Regions from separate parts of the Massilia forsythiae genome, predicted to be linked through region 2. Evidence: predicted binding sites of a transcription regulator. Region 2 holds the regulator's gene; each other region holds the start of a gene.
What was found. The regulator HrcA, encoded in region 2, represses chaperone genes, less so after heat shock. The targets are predictions, from matches to a motif close to TTAGCACTCNNNNNNNNNGAGTGCTAA.
Positions count from the first base shown of each region.

Region 1: rpoH (RNA polymerase sigma factor RpoH) is a predicted target of HrcA. The motif match lies at 2,203-2,229, and genes of this name have one in related genera.
Region 3: groES (co-chaperone GroES) is a predicted target of HrcA. The motif match lies at 2,303-2,329, and genes of this name have one in related genera.

Region 1 is NZ_CP051685.1:860,156-864,995, reverse strand. It holds gene HH212_RS03685 (dienelactone hydrolase family protein) at 1-844, shown strand, start outside; gene rpoH (RNA polymerase sigma factor RpoH) at 1,170-2,060, opposite strand; gene ftsX (permease-like cell division protein FtsX) at 2,647-3,567, opposite strand; gene HH212_RS03670 (cell division ATP-binding protein FtsE) at 3,564-4,253, opposite strand; gene ftsY (signal recognition particle-docking protein FtsY) at 4,259-4,840, opposite strand, start outside.
Region 2 is NZ_CP051685.1:2,383,136-2,387,975, forward strand. It holds gene HH212_RS10280 (hypothetical protein) at 1-517, opposite strand, end outside; gene HH212_RS10285 (HAD family hydrolase) at 833-1,552, shown strand; gene hrcA (heat-inducible transcriptional repressor HrcA) at 1,639-2,652, shown strand; gene HH212_RS10295 (alpha/beta fold hydrolase) at 2,775-3,665, shown strand; gene fur (ferric iron uptake transcriptional regulator) at 3,675-4,103, opposite strand; gene HH212_RS10305 (outer membrane protein assembly factor BamE) at 4,184-4,795, shown strand; gene dapB (4-hydroxy-tetrahydrodipicolinate reductase) at 4,798-4,840, shown strand, end outside.
Region 3 is NZ_CP051685.1:2,992,432-2,997,271, forward strand. It holds gene HH212_RS12795 (hypothetical protein) at 1-89, opposite strand, end outside; gene groL (chaperonin GroEL) at 244-1,893, opposite strand; gene groES (co-chaperone GroES) at 1,936-2,226, opposite strand; gene HH212_RS12810 (hypothetical protein) at 2,748-2,978, shown strand; gene HH212_RS12815 (cell division protein ZapA) at 2,975-3,283, shown strand; RNA gene ssrS (6S RNA) at 3,380-3,561, shown strand; gene HH212_RS12825 (EVE domain-containing protein) at 3,625-4,086, shown strand; gene lgt (prolipoprotein diacylglyceryl transferase) at 4,138-4,840, opposite strand, start outside.

The DNA of each region.
Region 1 (4,840 bases), 1.5 Mb from region 2:
GAAACTCTTCGATGGCTACGTGCACGGCCAGGTGTCGCGCCGCGACTTTTTGGCGCGCGCCGGACGCTATGCCGCAGGCGGGGTGACGGCCGCCACCCTGCTGGCGCAGCTGTCGCCATCCTTCGCCGCGCCGCTGGTGGGGCCGAACGATGCGCGCCTGAAGACCAGCTACCAGGAATTTCCGTCGCCGCAGGGCTACGGCAAGCTGCGCGGCTACCTGGCCGTGCCGGCCAATGCCAAGGGCAAGCTGCCGGCGGTGCTGGTGGTGCACGAGAACCGCGGCCTGAACCCGCACATCGAGGACATCGCGCGCCGCCTGGCGCTGGACGGCTTCATCGCCTTTGCGCCGGACGCGCTGTTCCCGCTGGGCGGCTATCCGGGCGACGAGGACAGCGCGCGCACCCTGTTCTCCAAGCTGGACCAGACCAAGACCCGCGCCGACTTCATCGCCGCCGCGCATGCCCTGAAGAACATGCCGCAGGCGGCCGGCAAGATCGGCGTGGTCGGTTTCTGCTACGGCGGCGGCATCGCCAACTACCTGGCCACGCAATTGCCCGACCTGGCCGCGGCAGTGCCTTTCTACGGCCAGCAGCCGCCCGCTGCCGAGGTCGCGCACATCCGCGCGCCGCTGCTGATCCACGACGCCGGCAAGGACGAGCGCATCCTGGCGGGCTGGCCGGCCTACGAGGCGGCGCTGCAGGCCAACAAGGTCGCCTACCAGCACTACGTCTACGCGGGCGTCGAGCACGGCTTCAACAACGACACCACGCCGCGCTACGACGATGCCGCCGCCAAGCTGGCCTGGGGACGGACGCTAGCGTTTTTGAAGGAAAAGCTGGCCTGACCCGTTGTAGAGTAGTTCGGGGTCAGGAAAATTCGGGGTCAGAGCACAATGAGGGGTCAGAGCACAATTTAAGGGAACATCGAACGATTCGGGGTCAGAGCACAATGTTGCTGCCATGATCTGAGCCCGAATGTTGTTAGCATGCTGTAACGCCGCCACGGGCCATGGGCTGTGGACGAAGCCGTTGATCCATCTATCGAGCTAAGCTGAAAATGCAAAAGATCATTTTCTTTGCAATTTGCTCTGACCCCGAATTGTGCTCTGACCCCAAATTGAATAAAGCAAAAGGCGCCCGGAGGCGCCTTGGTGGTGGGACGAGTTTGGTTTAGACGAAGGCGGCGAGGGCCGTTTTCATCTTTTTCAGCGCGGCCGATTCGATCTGGCGGATGCGCTCGGCCGACACGCCGAATTCCTCGGCCAGTGTGTGCAGCGTGGCGCCGGAACCGTCGTCGTTGGCCAGCCAGCGCGCTTCCACGATACGGCGCGAACGCGGGTCGAGCTTGCCGAGGGCGGTTTCCAGGCCTTCGGATTGCAGCCGCACCTTGTCTTCGGCTTCCAGCACCTTGGTCGGCTCCTGCTGCTCGGACGACAGGTAGGCGATCGGCGAGAACTTGTCGTCTTCCTCGTCGGACGGCGCTTCCAGCGCGATGTCGCGGCCCGAAAGACGGGTTTCCATCTCGATCACTTCTTCGCGCTTGACGTCGAGCATCTTCGCCAAGTCGTCGACCTGCTGCGGCGACATCGCGTCCAACCCCTGCTTGTTGCTGCGCAGGTTGAAGAACAGCTTGCGCTGCGCCTTGGTCGTCGCGACTTTTACCAGGCGCCAGTTCTTCAGGATGTATTCGTGCATTTCGGCCTTGATCCAGTGCATTGCATAGGACACCAGGCGCACGCCCTGGTTCGGGTCGAAACGTTTTACGGCCTTCATCAGGCCGATATTGCCTTCCTGGATCAGGTCGGCGTGCGGCAGGCCATAGCCCAGGTAGCCGCGCGCGATCGACACCACCAGGCGCAGGTGGGACATCACCAGCTTCTGTGCTGCGTCCAGGTCATTGTTATCGCGCAGGCCCTTGGCCAGCGAGACCTCTTCGTCATGGGTGAGCATCGGCAGGCGGTTCACCGCCGAGATGTATGCGTCGATATTGCCGAGATTGCCAGTAAAACCGAGTCCCAGAGCACGGCTGCCGGTAGGTACCAATGCGGATTGTGCGGACATAGTCATTTCCCTCTCAGAGTAAGCTGTACTGCATCATCGATTGCCCTTGCGCAAACCCCGAAGGCGTATCCAGGCACAAGGCTCGTTGTCGATGCTGGCGGCGCGTCATAGAAACCACGATCCGTCATGTACAGGAGACATATTAGCACTCTCTTGAGGTGAGTGCCAGGCGCCTCCATATGACTTCCGACGCCTTTAAGTTTCACTAAAGTATTTCTCAAAGGAATCGAATCAGGGAACGCTTCAACTGTAGAGTGTCATCGCAATCTGCAATTGATTTGGCTCAAACGCACCGCACAAATCGTTTGAAATCGTTAAATGACAGGTTAAGGAAGGTGTGCTTGACCTTCTGTTGGGTGGCGCACGTAGCCGTGTAGGCGCATGCCTTGCGTCCGCTAAGGATTTGACTGGCCAACAGTCAAGCGGTTCACCCGGCAGCGTGTCGGAAGAAGAGAGGAAGAAGCAGGACGACTACCCTAAAAGAACGCAGTGCCGTCGGATACGATATGAGGTGCCTGGCCTGGAACACAAGACATGTCCTGCACCATTCGTGACGATGCAAGACATGTTTTTCAGTGCATTCGCGTCAGTGCATGCGCGCCAGATGCCGCTGCACCGACAGCATGGCGCCGATCAGTCCCAGGCCGGCGCTGATCGCCAGCAGGCCGACCAGGCCCAGCGGCGGCAGGGTGGTCAGGTGGTATTCCGACGCGTACAGGCGGGCGAACTCGGCGATGGCCGTGTTCAGCGGGCGCAGCGCCAGCGCCACGCCGCCCAGCGCCACCGCGCCGGCGCACAGGCCGAGCAGGGCGCCGGTGTAGTAGAACGGGCGGTGGATGAAATCGTTGGTGGCGCCCAGCAGTTTCGATACCGCGATCTCCTCGCGCTGGGTCAGCACCTGCAGGCGGATGGTATTGAACACCACCGCGATCACCACCACGCCCAGCGTCGCCGCCAGCAAGGCCAGTGCCAGGCGCAGCACGCCCAGCAGCGCGGCCAGGCGCTTGACCCAGGCCGAGTCGACCTGCACCGATTCCACGCCCGGCAGGCCGCGCATCTGCTCGGCGATGCCGTCCACGCGTGCCGCGTTGGCATTGCTGGTAAAGCCTTCCAGCTTCATCACGTAGCTGTCCGGCAGCGGATTGTCGCCCAGCGTGTCGATCACGCTGGACAGGCCGCTGCGCAATTTGAGGCTTTCCAGCGCTTCCTCGCGCGGCACGAAATCGACCCTGGCGTGGCTGCCGGCCAGGATCTGCTGCAGCTGCGGCGCCAGCGCCTCGGCCTCGGCGCGCGTCGCGCTACTCTTGACGAACAGGCTGATCTCCGGATCGACCGACAATTGCTCGGACAGCGGACGCACGTTGTCGAGCAGGGTCACGCCGGCGAAGGGCAGGGCCAGCGCCACCGCCACCACCAGCACGTTGAACAGGAAACTGCCCGGCGCCTTGCGCACGTGGGCGAGGGCGGCGCCGAGGGCGAAGCGATGCTGGCGAACCCAGATGTTCATGGCGCACCTCCGCCGGCATTGGCGGCCGTATCGCCGGCCAGCTGCCCGTGTTCGAGGCGGATCACGCGCGCCGCGCCGGCCAGGATCTGCTCGTCGTGGGTCGAGATCACGCAGGTCACGCCGACCGAATGAAAGGCGTGCAGCGCGCCGATCACCTTGTCGGCGGCGGCGCGGTCGAGGTTGGCGGTCGGCTCGTCGGCCAGGATGATCTGCGGCCGGTTGACGATGGCGCGCGCGATCGCCACGCGCTGCTGCTCGCCGCCGGACAATTCCAGCGGCAGCGCTTTCACGCGGTCGAGCATGCCGACCTTGTCGAGCGCGGCGCGCGCCCGTTCGGCGGCGGCGCCCTTGGGCGCGCCGGCCACCACCAGCGGCAGCATCACGTTGGCCAGGATGGTGCGGTCGTTGAGCAGGCGCTGGTGCTGGAAGATCAGGCCCAGCTTGCGGCGCAGGAAGGGCACGCCGGCCTTTTTCAGCTTGCCGATGTCGTGGCCGCTGACGATCACGCGGCCCGAGGTCGGACGCTCGATCGCCGCCACCATTTTCATGAGGGTCGACTTGCCGGCGCCGGACGGGCCGGCCAGGTAGACCAGCTCGCCCTTGGCGATGTCGAGCGACACGCCGGACAGCGCGAACGCGTCGGCGGCATCGGAATATTTCTTGGAGACGGACTGGAACTCGATCATCGGCACTATCCCAGCAGCGCCTCGGCGAATTCTTCGGCGCTGAAGGGTTGCAGGTCCTCCAGCTTTTCGCCGACGCCGATGAAGTACACCGGCACCGGACGGGTGCGCGCGATCGCCGCCAGGATGCCGCCTTTCGCCGTGCCGTCGAGCTTGGTGATCACCAGGCCGGTCAATTGGAGCGCATCGTCGAAGGCTTTCACCTGCGCCAGCGCGTTCTGGCCGGTATTCCCGTCGATTACCAGCAGCACTTCGTGCGGGGCGTCATCCATGCCCTTGCCGATCACGCGCTTGATCTTTTTCAGTTCTTCCATCAGGTGCAGCTGGGTCGGCAGGCGGCCGGCGGTATCGACCATGACCACGTCCACACCGCGCGCCTTGCCCGACTGCACCGCATCGTAGGCGACCGCGGCCGGGTCGCCCGAGGCTTGCGAGATCACGGTGACGTTGTTGCGCTGGCCCCAGACCATCAATTGCTCGCGCGCGGCGGCGCGGAAGGTGTCGCCGGCGGCCAGCAGCACCGATTGCTCGAAGCGCTGCATGTGCTTGGCCAGCTTGCCGATGGTGGTGGTCTTGCCGGCGCCGTTGAC
Region 2 (4,840 bases):
CGGACGGTTGCTGCAGGATGGTGACGCCGTACGGACCATCTTCGTTCACCTTGTCCATGGTGACGGTGGTGGCGCCGGCATTGACTGTCTTGCGGTCCGAACCGTTGAGCACCACCAGTCCGCTGCCGGTGAGGCCGTTGATCGCGACGATCAGGTCGTGCTGATTGATGGTGCAGCTCACTATTGCCCGATTGTAGGTATAGTAATTGGCGCGCGCTTCGCCGTTGGTGATCGTGCATGACGAGACGTTCGACGGCAGGACGTCCTTGCCGGAAGCATCCTTCTTCACCGCGATCTTGAACTTGTCGTCGGTCGACACGTACTTGCTGAAGGTGGCGGTGGTCACGCCGGCACCGATCGCCAAGTCGTCGCCACCATTGTTTTGCAGTACCAGGCCATCCTTGGTGACGCCGCTGATGGTAACGGACAGGGGCAGGTCGCCGCTGCTGCCGCCGCACGCGGCCAGGCCCAGCGCGCATGCCAGGGCAACGCCGGCACGCAGGATCGAACTCTTCATGACTTCTCCAATAGGGACAGGATTCGGCGCCCGCACCGGGCGTGCCGGCCGGGCAACCAGTGTCGCATCGGCTCCAGCACCGCAGCCGGGCTGTTTGCCAATTTCACATGTTTTCTCGGCAGGCAGGCGCAACAGCACCGATGAGTAGAAAAATGCCCATCATTTTAGTGCATTTGCCAAGCCGCGGCCCGATTTGCCTTTGTATCACGGTGTAACCGGGCGTGCAGCATTGCTTTTCGCGACGGCCGTCGCTATGCTTGGACCGCTCGACTTCCCGCTCTTCCTGCCGCTTCTTCCACTTTCGTACTTTTATCCATGAGCACTGCGCGCGCCTGGCCCAAGGCCATCCTGTTCGACCTGGACGATACCCTGTGGCCGATCGGCCCCGTGATCGCCCGGGCCGAGCAAAGCCTGTTCGCCTGGCTGCGCAAGCATGCGCCGCGCGTGGCCGGGCAATTCACCATCGACAGCCTGCGCCAGGCGCGCCTGGACCTGCTGGCGCGCCAGCCCGAGTTCCACCTCGACCTGGCCAGGCTGCGCCGCGCCGGCCTGCTGGACGCCTTTGCGCACGCGGGCGAGGAAGCCGCCAAGGTGGAGCTGGCGATGGCGCATTTCGCCGACGCGCGCAACGCCGTGAATCCGTACGAGGACGTGCTGTCCGGCCTGCAGCGCCTGCAGCAGTTGAACGGCACGGTGCTGGTCGGCTCGATCTCGAACGGCAACGCCGACTTGCAGGCGATCGGCCTGTCGCACCACTTCAAGGTATCGGTGGCGGCGCACCAGCTGGGCGTGGCCAAGCCGGACGCGGCGATCTTCCTGGCCGCCTGCCGCGAACTGGGCGTGGCGCCCGAGGATGCGGTGTACGTCGGCGACGACGTGCTGCTCGACGTGCAGGGCGCCCAGCGCGCCGGCCTGCGCGCAGTATGGATGAACCGCACCGGCTCCAGCGCGCACCTGGAACACGGCGTGGTGCCGGACGCGATCGTGCGCGACTTCGGCGAATTGCTCGACTGGCTCGAACACACCCATGGATGACTGCGCGGATGACTGCACACCGGGGATGCGAACGGGCATAATGCGGGAAGGCGGCGCAATCCGCCTTCCCTACCGGTATCCACTCCATGAAACTCGATAATCGTGCCCAAACCCTGCTGAAAGCCCTGGTCGAGCGCTACATTGCCGATGGCCAGCCGGTCGGCTCGCGCGCGCTGTCGAAGTTTTCCGGGCTCGATTTGTCGCCGGCGACGATCCGCAACATCATGGCCGACCTCGAGGAGATGGGCTACGTCGCCAGCCCGCACACCTCGGCCGGGCGGGTGCCGACGCCGCGCGGCTACCGCCTGTTCGTCGATACCTTGCTGACCGTGCGCCAGATCGACGAGAACGCCGTCGAGGCCGGCATGCGCCTGCCGGCGCACCAGCCGCAGAAGGTGATCGCCAACGCGGCGCAGATGCTGTCCTCGCTGTCGCAGTTCGCCGGCGTGGTGCAAAGCCCGCGGCGCGAGTCGACGTTCCAGCAGATCGAGTTTTTACGGTTGTCGGAAAAGCGCATCCTGCTGGTGATCGTCGATCCGCGCGGCGACGTGCAGAACCGCCTGCTGCTGACCGAAGTCGATTATTCGCCGGCGCAATTGACCCAGTCCGCCAACTACCTGAACCAGAACTTCGCCGGCCTGTCGTTCGACCAGGTGCGCACGCGCCTGTCCGGAGAGCTGCGCCAGCTGCGCGACGACATGGGCTGCCTGATGCAGGCCGCGGTGGAGGCGGGCAGCGAAGCGATGCAGGAAACCGACGACATGGTCATCGCCGGCGAGCGCAACCTGCTGTCGGTGTCGGACCTGTCGTCCAACATGAGTTCGCTGCGCCAGATGTTCGAGATGTTCGAGCAAAAGACCGGGCTGATGCAGCTGCTCGACATGTCCAGCAAGGCCGGCGGCGTGCAGATCTTCATCGGCGGCGAATCGAGCCTGGTGCCGATGGACGAGATGAGCGTGGTCACCGCGCCGTACGAGGTCAACGGCAAGATCGTCGGCACGCTGGGCGTGATCGGGCCGACGCGCATGGCCTACGAGCGCGTGATCCCGATCGTCGACATCACGGCCAAGCTGCTGTCCAACGCGTTGAGCCATTCCTGAAGGCGCCGGCCCATTCCCGAGCGCGGCCGGCCCGGGCGTTGATTTTTTTTAAAAGCAACATTTTCATTGTAAATCCTGCTAGATTCGGGGATTGCGCCTGCGCGCTTTCGAGGAGATGTGCAGTGAAACGATGTGCCCTGCTGGTGGCCGCTGCTTGGTGCAGCCTGGCCGCGTCCGGTCCGGTGCTGGTCAAGTCGGGCGCGCCGGCCGCGTCCGCATCGGGATCTGTACCCGTACGGGCCGCCGACCGCATCGCCGTCGGCCCCTGGCAGGTGCAGGCAAGCATCGCCGGCAGCGGCCGTTATACCGTGATTTTCGAATCGGGCTTCGGCACCGACCTGCGCGCCTGGCGCAAGGTGGCGCCCGCGCTGGCGGCCGGGGCGCGCACCGTGGTGTATTCGCGCGCCGGCCACGGCGCTTCCGATGCGCGCCCGGAGCCGCGCACCATCCTGCAGGGCAGCCGCGAACTCGACCAGCTGATCGCCGCCGCGCAATTGAAACCGCCGTTCATCCTGGTCGGCCATTCGTATGGCGGGCTGCTGGCGCGCGCCTTTGCGGCGCGCCATCCGGAGCAGGTGGCCGGGATGGTGCTGGTCGATCCGTCCAACGAGCGTTTCAATCCGGCGCTGCGCAAGCTGGACGCGGCGCGCGCCCGCGAGGACGACAGGCAATTCGCCGCCATCGTGCCGGCGAAATTCCAGCCGGAGCTGCAGCAGTTGCAACCGGTGCTCGATAGCGGGAAATTGCCGGCGGAAGTGGACGGCAAGCTGCCGGACGTACCGGTGGTGGTGCTGACGTCGGTGCGCCAGGCCGACAAGCCGGAATTCTTCCTGGAGACGCCGCAGGCGGTGGCGCTCAAGCGCGCGCTGCACGCCGATTTCCTGCGCCAGTTCCGTGACGGCACGCAGGTGGTGACCGCGAACAGCGGCCACAATATTCAGCTGGAAGAGCCGGAGCTGGTGATCGCCGCGGTGAACAAGGTCATGGCCGCGGCCGACAAGCGCATGCCCTAGACCGGCCGCTCAGTGGCGGTGCGGGCAATTCGTCTTGATGCAATTGCCGTAGATGGCCAATGCGTGCTCGGCGATCTTGAAGCCGCGTTCCAGGGCGATCTTTTGCTGGCGGCTCTCGATTTCCTCGTCGTAGAACTCTTCGACGTGGCCGCAATCGATGCAGACCAGGTGATCGTGGTGCGAGCCGGCGTTCAGTTCGTAGATCGCCTTGCCGGTTTCGAAATGGTTCCGGTTCAGCAAGCCGGCTTGTTCGAACTGGGTCAGCACGCGGTACACGGTGGCCAGGCCGACGTCCATGTTTTCGTTCAACAAGGTCTTGTAGACGTCTTCCGCCGTCAAGTGCCGCACCGTGCTGTTCTGGAAAATTTCCAGGATTTTCAGGCGCGGCAAGGTCGCTTTGAGGCCGCTGGCCTTCAGGTCGGTAGGGTTGTTGCTCATGTTTTGTTACTCGGATATGGGCGGAGTGCTTTATGATATAGCGTTTTCGGAGCTCCCGCTCATTCGTACTGAGGTCAGATATGCGCATCAAGAATGCCGTTTTCCATCGTTCCCACGCCCGGGCTGCGCTCGTGGCCGGCCTCGCCTGCACGGCGCTGGCGGTCTCGGGTTGCGCGTCCTGGCGTAACCAGACCAAGCCGGCAGCGCCGGTGAGCACTGCGCCGGGCGCGGTCGCCGCCGATGCCGACAAGGCCGCGGCCATCGCGAACGCCGGCGCGCAGACCACGCAGACCACCAAGCTGCAGAAATTCCTGTGGGTGTTTTCGCCTTATCGCCCGGACATCCAGCAGGGCAACTTCGTGTCCCAGGAAATGCTGGGCCAGCTGAAGCCCGGCCAGACCCGCGATCAAGTTAAATTCATCCTCGGTACGCCGCTGATGGCCGACGCCTTCCACGCCGACCGCTGGGACTTTCCGTTCTACCTGGCGCGCGGCAACGGCGAGCTGACCACCAGCCGCGTCAGCGTGTTCTTCAAGGACAACAAGGTCGACCATGTCGACGGCGGCAACCTGCCGACCGAACGCGAATACATTGCGCGCCTGATCGGCATTTCGAAGTACGAGGTCAAGAGCGCCGACGAAGACATCGCCGACATGAAGCGCAAGAACGAAAAGGCCGGCAAGGGAGAGTGAGCATGACCCAGTTGAACATCGCCGTGGCCGGCGCCAGCGGCCGCA
Region 3 (4,840 bases), 610 kb from region 2:
TCGCGTTCGATCCAGGCCTTGGCTTCGCCGTGCGCTTCGTCCACGATGGTCATGGCGTTTTCGAGTTCGTCGAGTTTCACTTGGGTCATGGCAGGGTCTCCGTCGGCAGATGGGGTGGGCACCCGATTATGAAGCGGACGCGGGAAATCCGGGGCGCGTTTGGCGCCATGGTCGACAAGCAATAAAAAAACCCTGCAAGGCTCACACCTTGCAGGGTTTTCGCAGCGTGTTACGGCAGGCCGATTACATCATGCCGTCCATGCCGCCCATGCCGCCCATGCCACCCATACCGCCCATGCCGCCGCCGGCCGGCTTGTCTTCGACGATCTCGGAGACCATCGCGTCGGTGGTCAGCATCAGGCCGGCGATCGACGCGGCGTTCTGCAGTGCCGAGCGGGTCACCTTGGCCGGATCCAGCACGCCCATTTCGACCATGTCGCCGTAGGTGCCGTTCGAGGCGTTGTAACCGTAGTTACCGGTGCCGGCCAGCACGCCCGAGACCACGACCGACGGCTCATCGCCGGCGTTCTGGACGATCATGCGCAGCGGCTCTTCCATCGCGCGCAGCACGATCTTGATGCCGGCGTCCTGGTCGGGGTTGTCGCCCTTGACCTGGATCGCGGCGCGGGCGCGCAGCAGGGCCACGCCGCCGCCCGGGACGATGCCTTCTTCCACGGCAGCGCGGGTGGCGTGCAGCGCGTCTTCCACGCGTGCCTTCTTCTCTTTCATCTCGACTTCGGTGGCGGCACCGACGCGGATCACGGCAACGCCGCCGGCCAGCTTGGCCACGCGTTCCTGCAGCTTCTCGCGGTCGTAGTCCGAGGTCGCTTCTTCGATCTGGATGCGGATCTGCTTGACGCGGCCTTCGATGCCTTCGGCCTGGCCGGCACCGTCGATGATGATGGTGTTTTCCTTGCCGACTTCGATGCGCTTGGCCTGGCCCAGTTCGTTCAGCGTGACCTTTTCCAGGGTCAGGCCGACTTCTTCGGCGATCACCTGGCCGCCGGTCAGGATGGCGATGTCTTCCAGCATGGCCTTGCGGCGGTCGCCGAAGCCCGGTGCCTTGACGGCGACGGTCTTGAGGATGCCGCGGATGTTGTTGACCACCAGGGTCGCCAGCGCTTCGCCGTCGATGTCTTCGGCGATGATGACCAGCGGACGGCCGGCCTTGGCGACTTGCTCCAGCACCGGCAGCAGGTCACGGATGTTCGAGATCTTCTTGTCGCACAGCAGGACGAACGGGCTTTCGTGCACGGCGACTTGCTTGTCCGGGTTGTTGATGAAGTACGGCGACAGGTAGCCGCGGTCGAACTGCATGCCTTCCACGATGTCCAGCTCGTCGTTCAGCGACTTGCCGTCTTCGACGGTGATGACACCTTCCTTGCCGACCTTTTCCATCGCCTCGGCGATGCGCTCGCCCACGGACGAATCCGAGTTGGCCGAGATGGTGCCGACTTGCGCGATCTCTTTCGAGGTGGTGGTCGGCTTGGCGATGTTCTTCAGCTCTTCGACGGTGGCGGCGACGGCCTTGTCGATGCCACGCTTCAGGTCCATCGGGTTCATGCCGGCGGCAACGAACTTCATGCCTTCGCGCACGATGGCTTGCGCCAGCACGGTCGCGGTGGTGGTGCCGTCGCCGGCGTTATCGCTGGTCTTGGAAGCGACTTCCTTGACCATCTGCGCGCCCATATTCATGAGCTTGTCTTTCAGTTCGATCTCTTTGGCGACCGAGACGCCGTCCTTGGTGACGGTCGGGGCGCCGAACGAGCGCTCGAGCACGACGTTGCGGCCTTTCGGGCCCAGGGTGACCTTGACCGCGTTGGCCAGGATGTTGACGCCTTCGACCATCTTGGCGCGCGCTACGTCGCCGAACACTACATCTTTAGCTGCCATGTTTTATTTCTCCGAATTCAAAGGATAGGTTTGTTGGGAAGATCACAGGGCCACGACGGCCATGATGTCTTCTTCGCGCATGACCAGCAGTTCTTCGCCGTTGACCTTGACCGACTGGCCTGAGTACTTGCCGAACAGAACGCGGTCGCCGACTTTCACTTCCAGCGCGCGCACCTGGCCGTTGTCCTGCACTTTGCCGTTGCCCACGGCGAGGATCTCGCCCTGGTCCGGTTTCTCGGCTGCTGCATCGGGGATGATCAGGCCGGACGCGGTCTTGGTTTCCTGGTCGAGACGCTTGACGATCACGCGATCGTGCAGTGGGCGAAGGTTCATGCAAAACTCCTTTGATTGATGATTGACTGTCGTGGTTTGACCGGCGCAGTGTCGTTGTTGCCGGTTCGAGGAGGGATTAGCACTCCTCAGTGACGAGTGCTAATTATAGGGACGATAATTCGGGTTTTCAAGCTGCTATGTTGGCGTTGCAACGGACTTTTTTCACGTAACCCCAATCCAATATTTGAGTTCACGCAATACCGTTTACCAATTGGGCGGGTGTATAGCGAGTATTCGACTGCCATCTACGGCTTTGCCGCGCCACTTGGCGAACGCACAATCGTGGGAGCTTAGCATTCATTCGACAAATCGTGCGCACGATCAGGTAACTAGATAAATAGATATTGATCTATCACATATCTGTGAAGGAATATGATGTTCTCAGGCCTTTACTTATTGTAATGATAAGGCGGAATGCAATGGGAGAATCCCGCATTTTCCGCACGATCGCCACTGCCGGCGTCGACGGCATCAATCGTGATCCTGTTGACGAAAAAATCAACTCGGCCCTATAGTGATGAATGATTTCCGAATTCCAAGAACTTTCCGATAAAATCGACCGGTTGGCCCAGCTGGCCCAGTCGCTGCGCGGCGAAAATTACCTGCTGCGCCAGGCCAACGCCTTGCTCAGCGCCGAAAACGTCGATTTCAATCACCGGCTCCTCGAAGCCCAACGCCGCGTCGAAGCGCTGCTCGCGCAGCTCGAACCCACGCCTCCCGCCACCCCCGACGACAGCGAGGCCGCGCAATGATCTACCTCGACGTGCTCATCATGGGGCAACCGTACCGCCTGGCCTGCCGCGAAGGGGAACAGAAGACGCTGCGCGAAGCGGTGGCTTACCTCGACGGCAAGATGTGCGCCTTGCGCGATACCGGCAAGGTCAAGGGTACCGACCGCATCGCCGTCATGGCGGCGCTGTCGGTGGCCGCCGAATTCCTGTCGGTGAAGTCGCCGCAGGGTCCCCTGTCCGACATGACGATGTTGGAAATCAAGACCAAGCTGGAAGCCATGCACGTGGTGCTGGACAATGTGCTTGATGCAAAGGAAACGCCGTAACCGGCAGGCGGACGCCGCTATGCGGCCTGCCTAACACTCGCGCGTGCTTCGAAGCTAAAAACGTTTGACATGGCAGTTCATCGTAGTAAACTGAGGTCTACCCTGCGGTGTTCGAGATTTGTCATATATTCCTTGAACCATTCTTACGCATAGGTTGTGGAACATTCTTGATGGGCGTGATCGTCACTTGCTTGACGAACCCGAAATTGAGCTGACTGCGACCACCTTGAGCCGTTCAGGTTCGGGATGCCGGCAAAAACGGCACAGGCGGGGCTTTATTCCAGAGCGGTTGCGACACGACAGTGCGCAACCGCTTTTTCATGCCTGCTTTTATTTCTACCATGCGCTACTGGTTGATGAAATCCGAGCCCGACGAAGTCGCGTTCGACGACGTGCTGGCTGCGCCCGGCAAGACGGTGTCCTGGTTTGGCGTGCGCAACTACCAGGCGCGCAATTTCATGCGCGACCAGATGCAGCCGGGCGACGGCGTGCTGTTCTATCATTCCAGCTGCGCCGTGCCCGGTATTGCCGGCATTGCCGAAGTGGTGGGGGCGCCGTATCCGGACGCGTCCCAGTTCGAGACGGATCGAAAATATGCCGATCCGAAGGCCACGCCCGAGGCGCCGCGCTGGATTTCGGTCGACGTGCGCGCGGTGGCGCAGGGACGCTATCTGCCGCTGACCGAGTTGCGCACCGTGCCGCAGCTGCAAGACATGGTGCTGCTGCAAAAGGGGAGCCGGCTGTCGGTGTCGCCGGTGACGCGGGGCGAATGGGAGTGCATCCTGGCATTGGCCGGCGTGTAGGGTGGGCGGGCTTCCCGTCCACCCTACGAAAGTAGCGTCGTACTTGCGCCGTCAAGCCGGCACGGCGCGCTTGTTCCCATCAGAATACGCCCAGCCCAGCATGATCAGCCCGGCCACGATCATCGGCAGCGACAGCACCTGTCCCGACGTGATCGGCAGGCCGAACACGTGGGTTTCCCAATCCGGTACGCGGAACCATTCGGTGAAGAAGCGGGCGCAGCCGTACAGCAGCGTGTACAGGGCGCCCACCGCCAGGCGCGGGCGCGGCTTGCGCGCGAACAGCCACATGATGGCGAATACCAGCAGGCCGTCGACCAGCATCTGGTACAACGGCGACGGATGGACCGGACCCTGCACGCCCGGCCACAGCATGGCCCAGGGCAGCGAGGGATCGGCGGCGCGGCCCGGCAGTTCCGCATTGATGAAATTGCCCAGGCGTCCGCAGGCGTAGCCGATCGGCACCATCGGCGCGATGAAATCGTAGACGTCGAGCAGGTTGCGGCCGCGCTTGCGCGCCCACAGCGCCATCGCGATCAATACGCCGATGAAACCGCCGTGGTACGACATGCCGCCGTGCCAGGTCATGAAGATCTCGAGCGGGTGCGAAAAATAGTAGTCCGGCTTGTAGAACAGCACTTCTCCCAGGCGCCCGCCGATCACCACGCCCAGCATGCCGTAGAACAGCATGTCGTCCAGGTCCTCGTTCTTCCAGCCCTGCGCGACGATGTGCGGCTGGTGCTTGATGCGCACCCGG